2 linked regions of the Variovorax paradoxus genome follow. Each later gene encodes a partner of the first gene's protein in a complex. Links are inferred from orthologs where the notes say so. Each region holds a gene or a part of one and is shown on either strand. Other genes may lie near its edges.

Evidence for each region. The genes of interacting proteins can lie anywhere in the genome.
Region 2: the proteins of AACL56_RS22575 (region 1) and AACL56_RS18295 are in contact, whole or in part, in a cryo-EM structure (PDB 9GE8), measured with the Escherichia coli proteins. The link is inferred for Variovorax paradoxus from one-to-one orthologs.

The regions. Positions count from the first base shown.
Region 1 is NZ_LR743507.1:4,787,209-4,792,432, forward strand. Bases 1,094-4,239 are described here. They hold AACL56_RS22575 (ABC transporter permease), read right to left. Parts: upstream 3,852-4,239; coding sequence 1,335-3,851; downstream 1,094-1,334. Other genes in these bases: AACL56_RS22570 (ATP-dependent nuclease), read right to left, coding at 1,094-1,247; AACL56_RS22580 (hypothetical protein), read left to right, coding at 4,052-4,239. In the rest of the region: more of AACL56_RS22570, read right to left, coding at 1-1,093; more of AACL56_RS22580, read left to right, coding at 4,240-4,357.
Region 2 is NZ_LR743507.1:3,931,810-3,936,816, reverse strand. Bases 917-3,845 are described here. They hold AACL56_RS18295 (ABC transporter ATP-binding protein), read left to right. Parts: upstream 917-1,990; coding sequence 1,991-2,701; downstream 2,702-3,845. Other genes in these bases: AACL56_RS18285 (hypothetical protein), read left to right, coding at 3,252-3,845; AACL56_RS18290 (hypothetical protein), read left to right, coding at 2,753-3,247; AACL56_RS18300 (arylesterase), read right to left, coding at 1,325-1,954; AACL56_RS18305 (hypothetical protein), read left to right, coding at 1,061-1,264; AACL56_RS18310 (PLP-dependent transferase), read left to right, coding at 917-946. Outside these bases: more of AACL56_RS18310, read left to right, coding at 1-916; more of AACL56_RS18285, read left to right, coding at 3,846-4,232; 23S rRNA (guanosine(2251)-2'-O)-methyltransferase RlmB, read left to right, coding at 4,287-5,007.

The DNA.
Region 1 (5,224 bases):
GAGTGCGTGGTGTAGATGATCTGGTTGCCGAAGTCCTGTTCGAAGTGCGCGAGCAGGTCGGCCTGCGAGTGCGCGTGCAGGTGAAGACCGGGCTCGTCGAGCAGCATCACGGCGTCTTCCGCGCGGCCGCCCCGGGTGTCGGCGAAGAACGCGATGTAGAACGAGAAGAACCACTGGAAGCCGCGGCTGCGCTCGTCGAGGTTCACCTCCACGTCGTACGCGCCGTCGGGGTCGGACACCAGCGTGTCGAGGTAGGGGCCGTCGAGGTTGAAGCGCACCTTCAGCGGACGGTCCTTCCACAGGCGGCGGATCTCTGCCGTCACCACCGCGCCGGCGCGGTTCGCCAGCTGGTTGCGCGTGGCCTGGTCGTTCCTGTCGAGCAGGTCGTGCAGCTGCTGCGGGTCGAGCCCTGCGACCTTGCACAGCTTGCCGAAGCTCTGCTGCGCGGGCGTGAGCTGTCCCCAGCCCTGGCGGCCCAGGTATTCGGCGATGTTCTGACGGCCGGGCAGCGCGGGGTACTCGTCCACGTAGACGAAGCGCGGCAGGTTCTCGAGCACCCAGGCGCGTGCGCGCGCGTGCGCAGGTTCGTCGTCGGCGATGGAGAGTGCCAGCTCCTCGAGCTCGGCGAGCATCTGGTCCTGCTTGTCGCTGAGTTCGGCGCCGGCCGCGGCAAGTGCCTTGCGCAACGCCTGCATGGCCTGCACCGCGCCGGCCGACCAGCGGACGTGGTCGGGACTCATGATCATCGCGGCGTCGAAGGTGTCGGCCTCCTGCTCGAGCGCGGCGCGCGCCTCCTCGGCCACCTTCTCCGCGGCGGCCTTCACGGCCGGCACGATCTTGCGGACCTTGCCCTTGATGTCGCCGACATCGAGCGACAGCGGCGCAAGGCCTTCGAGCCCGCCGGTGCGCGTGGCGGCATAACCGCGGCGCGCGGTGACGTGGCGCACGCCGGCCGCACGCGGAAAGATCGCGGCCAGCGCGGCCTGTTCGCTGTCGTCCAGGCTCCAGCGCGTGAAGACGACCGGCGTGTCGCCGGTGCACTCTTCGAGCCGGCGATGGCGCGGAAAGTCCTTGATGGGGCTGATTTCGACCGGGCCTTCGGCCGGGTTCAGGCTGTGGAGTGCGCGCAGCAGGTTCGACTTGCCGCTGTCGTTCCGACCAAGGATCGCCGTGATCCGAGAGGAATCGATGAGGCCGCTGTCGTTGATCGAGCGAAAGTTGGTGATCTGGAATGACGCCAAGCGCATGCAGGAATTTCTCTTCTGAAATGAATACGGGGCCGGGGAATGTATTGCATCCCCGGCCCCGTCCTCGATCTGCGCAGAAGAAAAAGATTACTCGGCCGCGCGCCTCAGCGTATCGACCACCGGGCGGCGCAGCACGTCGCGCAGGCCCCACCATCCCGCGCCCAGCGCCAGCACCGCGCCCGCCAGCGCGCCGGCAACGGGCACCAACGGCGACGCGGTCCAGGTGAACTCGAACACGTAGCGCGCCAGCGCCCAGCCGATCGCCGAAGCCACGATGCTCGCCAGGAAGCCCGCGAGCAGGCCCACGCCCGCCAGCTCGGCGCGCTGTACCTGGCGCAGCAGGCTGGCGCGTGCGCCCACCGCGCGCATCACGGCGAACTCGCGCGCGCGCTCCTCGCGCGTGGCGGTCACCGCGGCGAACAGCACCACGAGGCCGGCGGCCAGCGTGAAGCCGAACAGGAACTCCACCGCGCGGATCACCTGGTCGAGCACGCGCTGCAGCTGGTTGATGGTGGCGCTCATGTCCACGTTGGTCACGTTGGGGTAGCTGCGCACCAGCGCGTTGTCGAAGCCGCGCGTCTCGGGAGCGCGGAAGGCGCCCATGTAAGTGGTGGGCACGTCGGCCAGCGAAGCCACGGTGTACATCACGAAGAAGTTGGCATGCAGCGAGCCCCAGTCGACCTTGCGCAGCGACGTGATGCGCGCGTCGTTCTGCATGCCGCCGATGTCGAAGCGCAGCGAATCGCCCAGCTTCAGGCCCAGCGTCTCGGCCAGGCCTTCTTCCACGCTGACCTCGCCCTTGGCGTCGGGCGTCCACCTGCCGGCGGTGATGCTGTTGTGCGCGGGCGCCTCGACGCTGTTGCTCAGGTTGAACTCGCGGTCTACCAGCCGCTTGGCACGGTCCTCGGTGTAGTCGTCGGGCGTCACCGGCCTGTCGTTGATGGCCACGAGCCGGCCGCGGATCATCGGGTACCAGTCGAACTTGCGCACGCCGGCGTCGCGCAGCGACTTCTGGAAGGCCTCGCTCTGGTCGGGCATGACGTTGATGACGAAGCGGTTCGGCGCATCCGGCGGCGTGGCCTTGCGCCAGCTGGCCACGAGGTCGGTTCGCAGCAGCACCAGCAGCACCAGCGCCAACAGGCCCACCGACAGCGCGCTGACCTGCACCACCGCATAGGCCGGCCGCGCCGAGATCTGCCGCGTGGCCAGCACCAGCCAGCGCGGCGCGGTGGTCTCGTTCACGCTGCGGCGCAGCACCTTCACCGCCAGCCAGCTCAGGAGCGCGAACACGGCCACCGCGCCTGCGAACCCGCCGACCGCGATCAGGCCCAGCTTGATGTCGCTGCTCGCCGCCATCAGCAGTGCCGCGAAGCCCGCCACGCCGATGCCCAGCACCGCGAGCGACGCCGGCTTGAGCCCGCCGACGTCGCGGCGGATCACGCGCAGCGGCGGCACCTTGGCCAGTTGCAGCACCGGCGGCAGGCCGAACGCGAACAGCAGCGTGAGCCCCATGCCCAGGCCGAAGGCCACGGGCCACAACGTGGCGGCCGGCAATGCGGTCTCGACCAGCCCGGCCAGCAGCAGCACGAACACGTAATGCACCCCGAAACCGATGACCACGCCCAGCCCGCTGGCCACGATGCCGATCACCGCGAACTCGAAGGCATAGGCCACCGCGATGGTGCGCTGGCTCTGGCCGAGCACGCGCAGCATCGCGCAGTCGTCGAGGTGGCTGGCCGCGAAGCCGCGCGCGGCCAGCGCCACCGCCACCGCCGACAGCAGCGCCGCCAGCAGCGCCACCAGGCTCAGGAATTTCTCGGCGCGGTCGAGGGTCTGGCGCATCTCCGGACGGCCGCCCTCGAAGGAGTCGAGCCGCACGCCGCGCAGGTCGCCCTTCTTGATGGCGGCGTCGGCCCAGTCGGTGAAGCGCTTGACTGCAGCGTCGCTGCCGGCCACCGCATAGCGGTAGCCCACGCGGCTCGCCGGCTGCACGAGCCCGGTGCGCGCCACGTCGGCCTGGTTGAGCATCACGCGCGGCGAGAAGCTCATGAAGCCGGCGCCGCGGTCGGGTTCCAGCGTGATCACGCGGCCCACGCGCAGGCTGGTGTCGCCCAGCAGCAGCGGGTCGCCGACCTTCAGGCCGAGCGAGTCGAGCAGCGAGGCATCGACCCAGGCCTCGCCGGGCGGCGGAATGTCGCGCGTGACGCTGCCCGCACCGTCGAGCGTGGCGGAGGTCTGCAGGCTGCCGCGCAGCGGATAGCCGGCGGTGACGGCCTTCAGCGCCACCAGCTTGCTGGCGCCGCCCTGCGCGTCCTCGGCGCGCGCCATGGTCGGAAAGCCATAGGTGGCCGTGCCTTGCAGCCCCAGCGACCTTGCCTGCGCCACGAAGGCCTCGGGCGTCGGGTTGTCGCTGACCACCACGGCGTCGCCACCCAGCAACTGGCGCGCATCGCGCTTCAGCCCGCCCTGCAGGCGATCGGCGAAGAAGCCGACAGCCGTGAGCGCGGCCACGGCCAGCAGCACGGCAACGATCAACAGGCGCAGTTCACCGGCGCGCAGGTCGCGCCAGAGCGTGCGCCAACCCAGGCGGAGGGAGGCATTCATGGGCGCGACGATAGCCCAGAGGACGGCGCTCGGCCGGATTCGAGGGTTATTGCCGGTTTTGGCCTACTTGATCGGCCCAAGGCCCTGTCGCATGATGCGACAAAAGGTCCTGCCGTCGCGACCGGGCATTCGATCCGGCGGCGGCAAGGGCCCAAAAAAACATTCCATTGTCTGGCGGTCCTTTCCCCGAAGGAGTGTCGATGCCGAGATGCCAGCGCCTGCAGACCCTGGGCCTTTGCCTGGCCTTCGGCATGTTGCTGAGTGCCTGCGACCCGAAGCCCGCCGCGGCCCCGGCCTCCAGCACTCCCGCCGCGGCACCATCGGGTGCCAGTCCGAGCGGCATCAAGCCTGCCGACTCCGGCGACAAGGTCGACGCCACCACCGCGCACAAGGGCCCTTCCGAAGGCGGCGCGGCCGTCGGCGGCGTCAGCGGGCCAGGCGGCGGCAACACCTCGGGCAGTTCAGCGCCCGCCCCGAGCGGCGGCGATGGCACGGCGCCGAAGTAGCGCAGCCCGCTCCTCCAGTTTTCCCACGCAAAGAAGAAGCTTCGATGAAACACACCACTTCACCGCTGCAGGAGGCCATGTCATGGACATAAGCCGCCGGCAATTCTTCCGCGTCAGCAGCGCGGGGCTGGTCGGCTCCAGCATCGTGGCGCTCGGGTTCTCGCCGACCGCCGCGCTGGCCGAGGCCCGCAACTTCAAGCTCGCGCGCACCACAGAAACCCGCAACACCTGTCCCTACTGCTCGGTGGGCTGCGGGCTCATCATGTACAGCCTCGGCGACAAGGCGAAAAACGTGGTGCCCGCCATCCTCCACATCGAGGGCGACGCCGACCACCCGGTCAACCGCGGCACGCTGTGTCCCAAGGGCGCGGGGCTGTTGGACTTCGTGCACAGCACCAACCGGTTGAAGTACCCCGAGGTGCGCGAGCCCGGCGGCACCGAATGGAAGCGCATCGGCTGGGACGAGGCGCTGGACCGCATCGCGAAGCTGCTCAAGGCCGACCGCGACGCCAACTTCCAGACCACCAACGCCGACGGCAAGACCGTCAACCGCTGGACCAGCTCCGGCATGCTGTGCGCATCGGCTTCCTCCAACGAAACGGGCTACATCACCCACAAGGCATTCCGCTCGACCGGGATGCTGGTGTTCGACAACCAGGCACGCGTCTGACACGGACCCACGGTGGCCAGTCTGGCCCCGACGTTCGGCAGAGGCGCGATGACCAACCACTGGCAGGACATCCAGAACGCGGATGTCGTGCTGATCATGGGCGGCAACGCCGCGGAGGCGCATCCGTGCGGCTTCAAGTGGGTCATCGAGGCCAAGAAGCAGAACAAGGCGCGCCTTGTCGTGGTGGATCCGCGCTT
Region 2 (5,007 bases), 860 kb from region 1 along the record:
CCTCGCGGCCATCTCGCTGGTGGCCTTCGCCTTCCTGAAGACCGGCGACGAGGTGCTCATTCCCGACAATGCCTATGGACCCAACAAGGCGCTGGCCACGGGCGAGCTCGCGAACTTCGGCATCACGCACCGCATGTACGACGCCATGAACCCGGCCGACCTCGCGGCCAAGCTGTCGGACCGCACGCGGCTGGTGTGGGTCGAGGCGGCCGGCTCGGTGACGATGGAGTTTCCCGACCTGCCCGCGCTGGTGAATGTGTGCCGCGCGCGCGGCGTGATGACCGCGCTCGACAACACCTGGGGCGCGGGGCTGGCCTTCGCGCCCTTCGACTTCAACGGCACGGGGCAGGGCGTCGACATCTCGGTGCATGCGCTCACCAAGTACCCCAGCGGCGGGGGCGACGTGCTCATGGGCAGTGTGGTCACACGCGACGAGCGCCTGCATCGCGCGCTCAAGCTCACGCACATGCGCATGGGCTTCGGCATCGGCGTGGGCGATGTGGAAACGCTGCTGCGCTCGCTGCCCAGCATCGCCCTGCGCTATGCGGCGCACGACCGCGCGGCGCGCGAACTGGCACGTTGGCTCAATGGCCGAGACGAGATCGCGCAGGTGCTGCATCCCGCACTGGAGGAGTCGCCCGGCCACGTGCACTGGCGTGCGCTGTGCGGCGAGGCCGACCTGGCCGCGGGTCTTTTCTCGGTCGTGTTCGACGAGCGCTTCAGCACCGAGCAGGTCGACCGCTTCTGCGACAGCCTGCAGTTTTTCCGCCTGGGGTACTCCTGGGGTGGGCCCATCAGCCTGGTGGTGCCCTACGACATCGGCCTGATGCGCGATGCCAGCGTGGCGCGCTGGCCGTACAAGGGCACGCTCGTCCGTTTCTCGATCGGTCTCGAGGATGTGGAGGACCTGCGCGCCGATCTGCAACAGGCATTGGCGCGGTTGTAAAAAATCGCTTCCGGCTCCTCTGGAGCGCTGCAGGGTACCGTCTTGAGACTGCGGCGTTATCGCTTACAGTAGGCCACGCGCAGTCACCCTGACTGCCTCGCCCAAGGAGAAGCAGTGGCAACACCAAATTACGGCTACGAGAAACGCCAGAAAGAGCTGGCGAAGAAGAAGAAGAAGGAAGAAAAGCTCCGGGAAAAGGCGAATCGCAAACTTGCACCGAGCAGCGACGGCCTGGCACCCGGAGACCCGGAAACCGATGTGGCCTCGCTCGAGCACGATGCCCCCACGGTGCCGGAGTTGCCCACCAAGAACGGTTGATTCCGATCCTGGCGTACCCATCAAGAAGCCGCTGCAGGCCGCAAGCCTGCAGCGGCTTTTTCATTTCGGCAGCAGCTTGTGCAGCTCGGGCCAGACGTTGTCGAGCAACTGGGGCTGTGCCGCAGCCGTCGGATGGATGCGGTCGGCCTGGAACAGCGACAGCGCATCGGGCGCATCGGCCACGCCCTTGAGCAGGAAGGGCACCAGCGCGGACTTCGTCTCGCCCGCCACCTTCGAAAACACCGCCTCGAAGCGCCGCGTGTAGTCGCCCCCGTAGTTGGGCGGCACCTGGATGCCGACGATCAGCACCTTCGCGCCCGCGGCCTGCGCCGCCTTGGTGATCTGCAGCAGGTTGCTCTCGGTGTCTGCGAGCGGCAGGCCGCGCAAGGCATCGTTGGCGCCGAGCTCCACCACCACATGCGTAGGCTTGTGCTGCGAGAGCAGCGAAGCAAGGCGCGAGCGGCCGCCGGAGCTGGTGTCGCCGCTGATGCTGGCGTTGACCACGGTGGCTGCGAGCTTCTGTTGCGCAAGCCTTTTTTCCAGCAAGGGTACCCAACCCTCGCCGCGCTTGAGGCCGTACTCTGCACTCAGCGAATCGCCGAGCACCAGGATCACGGGCTTGCCAGCCTGCGCCTGTGCATGCGCCGCGGTCGTCCATATCCCCGCGTTGCCGAGCGCCGCGGTGGTCAAGATAAAGTCACGTCGATTCAAAACCAGAGCCTTTCCATGTCCCAACCCCCGTCCGATGTAATTGTTGCCGTCGAGCATGTCTTCAAGTCCGTCACCGACTCGACCGGTACGCTGGACATTCTGCAGGACATCGATTTCACCCTCGGGGCGCGGGAGACCGCTGCCATCGTCGGCGCTTCGGGTTCGGGCAAGAGCACCTTGCTGTCGATCATCGCGGGACTCGACACACCCACGCGCGGCACGGTCAGGCTCGCGGGCGACGACATCTTCGCCATCGACGAAGACGAACGTGCCGCGGTGCGCGCCCGGCGCGTGGGCTTCGTGTTCCAGAGCTTCCAGCTGCTGGGCAACCTCAGCGCGCTCGAGAACGTGATGCTCCCGCTGGAACTCGCCAATCGCAAGGACGCGCGCAAGGCCGCCAGCGAGATGCTCGGGCGGGTCGGCCTGGGCCAGCGGCTGGGTCACTACCCGAAGGTGCTCTCCGGCGGCGAGCAGCAGCGCGTGGCCCTCGCGCGCGCCTTCGTGGTGCAGCCTGCGCTGCTGCTGGCCGACGAGCCGACCGGCAGCCTCGACTTCGCCACCGGCGAGCAGGTCATGCGGCTGATGTTCGACCTCAACCGTGAACTCGGCACGACGCTGGTGCTGGTCACGCACGATCGCGGCATCGCCGCGCAGTGCGAACGGCGCATCACCATCGAGGCCGGACGCGTCGCCGTTAATGAAAAAGCTGCCGTAGCGCCCGTCTGACAAGCGCGATAAGCTATTAAATAAATAGCAAATCACATTCGAGGAGACTGCATGGAAGAACTTCCCCCCGATGCTGTCCGCGCGCTCCAGGGCGGCAGGCTCATCGAGGCCATCAAGATCGTGCGCGACCGCACCGGCATGGACCTCAAGTCGGCCAAGGAAGCGGTCGACCGCTATGCCGAACGCATGGACGAGGGGGATGAAGACATGCAGGCCGGGCGCAGTGCACCTGATGCCGCCATGCAGGATCGCGGCTTCGCCTCGATGCCTTCGACCGCGTTGAAGGCGCTGGCGCAGGGCAACAAGATCGAGGCGATCCGCCTCACGCGCGAGGCCACCGGCCTGAGCCTGGCAGCCGCCAAGCGGTTGGTCGACAAGCACGACGATCCTTCGGTCGGCGAATTCGCTCCGTTGCCTTCGCACATGCCGCGCCGTTCGATGGAGGAACCCGGCCGCGTGCATGGCGGCGGGTACAAGTGGCTGCCGATGGTCATCGTCGTGCTGGTCGCGTTGATGGTCTGGATGTACTTCGGCGGAGAGTTCTGAGCCAATGATCGTTCCGCAGTTCTGGGCCGAAGGCCGCATCCAGGAGCGCGTGGCCGGCAAGCAGGTCACCGTGCGCCGCTACGGCTGGTCCGACGACAGCCCGCTCGCCGCCCAGGCCCATGCCGACCAGCGCACCCGCGAGGCCTTCGACCGCATCGTGCAGGGCGAGCAGCTCGAACGCCGCGAGCGCAAGCTGGCCTACAACGGCGCCAATGGCGTTCCCATTCGCGAGGAGATCGTCGAGCGCCAGGGCGACACCGTCATCACCCGCAACGGCTACGGGGCGCGCTGCCTCAACACGCCCGACGTGCTGTTCGTCGACATCGACTTCGAGGAGCCGCTGCGTGGCAGCGTGTTTGCCTTTGCGCTGGTGCCGGCGCTCATCGCCGGCGTGGTCGGCGGCTGGGCCGCGAAGACCTGGCTGGGCGGACTGATCGCGTTCTTCGTGGTGTTCGCCGTGGCCTGGGTCATCGGCCAACGCAAGAAGCGCGGCCAGCCCAGCGGCAATCCGGCGCCGGAGAAGCTCGCGGCCGAGCGCATCGGCCGCTTCATGCACCAGCACCCCGACTGGCACCTGCGCATCTACCGCACGCCGGCAGGCTTTCGCGTGTTGGCGATGCACGACGTCTTCAGCCCTTCCGACACGGCCGTGGCCGACTGCTTCCAGGCCATGGGCGTGGACAAGGTCTATGCGCGCATGTGCCGCAACCAGAACTGCTTCCGGGCGCGCGTGAGCGCCAAGCCGTGGCGCGTGGGCATCGGCGAGCACATGCGCCCGCAGCCCGGCGTGTGGCCCGTATCGCCCGACAAGCTGCCCGTGCGCGATGCATGGGTGGCGCGCTACGAGAAGGCGGCCGAAGGCCATGCCGCCTGCCAGTACCTGGAAAGCGTAGGCAACAGCGAGCGGGTGCATCCGAATGCGCGCGCGGTGCAGGAACTGCACGACGAGCGCACCCGTGCGCTGAGCGGCCTGCCGCTGGCCTGAGGCGCCGGGCTCGAGGGCGCGAAGGCCGGTCCCGCAGGTGGGGATAATCCGGCCATGTCTTCTCCAAAAGTGATCTTCGGCTTCCATGCCGTGGGCGTGCGCATCAAGACCGCGCCGAAATCGGTGCTCGAAGTGATGTTCGACGCCAGCCGGCGCGATGCGCGCATGAAACAGTTCATCGCGCGGGCGCAGGAAGCCGGCGTGCGGCTGGTCGAGGCCGACGGCCTGCGGCTGTCCAAGCTCAGCGGCAGCCATGGCCACCAGGGCGTGGTGGCGCGGGTCGAACCCGTGGCGCAGGTGCGCTCGCTCGACGAACTCCTCGAAGGTCTCGAGGAAGCCGGCACCGTGCCCTTGCTGCTGGTGCTCGACGGCGTGACCGACCCGCACAACCTCGGCGCCTGCCTGCGCGTGGCCGATGGTGCCGGCGCGCACGCGGTCATCGCGCCGAAGGACCACGCAGCCGGCATCAACGCCACCGTGGCCAAGGTGGCCAGCGGCGCGGCCGAGACGGTGCCGTACTTCATGGTCACCAACCTCGCGCGCACGCTCAACGAACTCAAGGAACGCAACATCTGGTGCGTGGGCACGAGCGACGACGCGCCGGGCACGATCTACCAGAGTGATTTCAAGCGCCCGCTGGCGCTGGTGCTGGGCGCCGAGGGCGAAGGCATGCGGCAGCTCACGCGCAAGACCTGCGACGAGCTGGTGAGCATTCCGATGGCCGGCGCGGTCGAAAGCCTGAACGTCTCGGTGGCCAGCGGCGTGTGCCTCTACG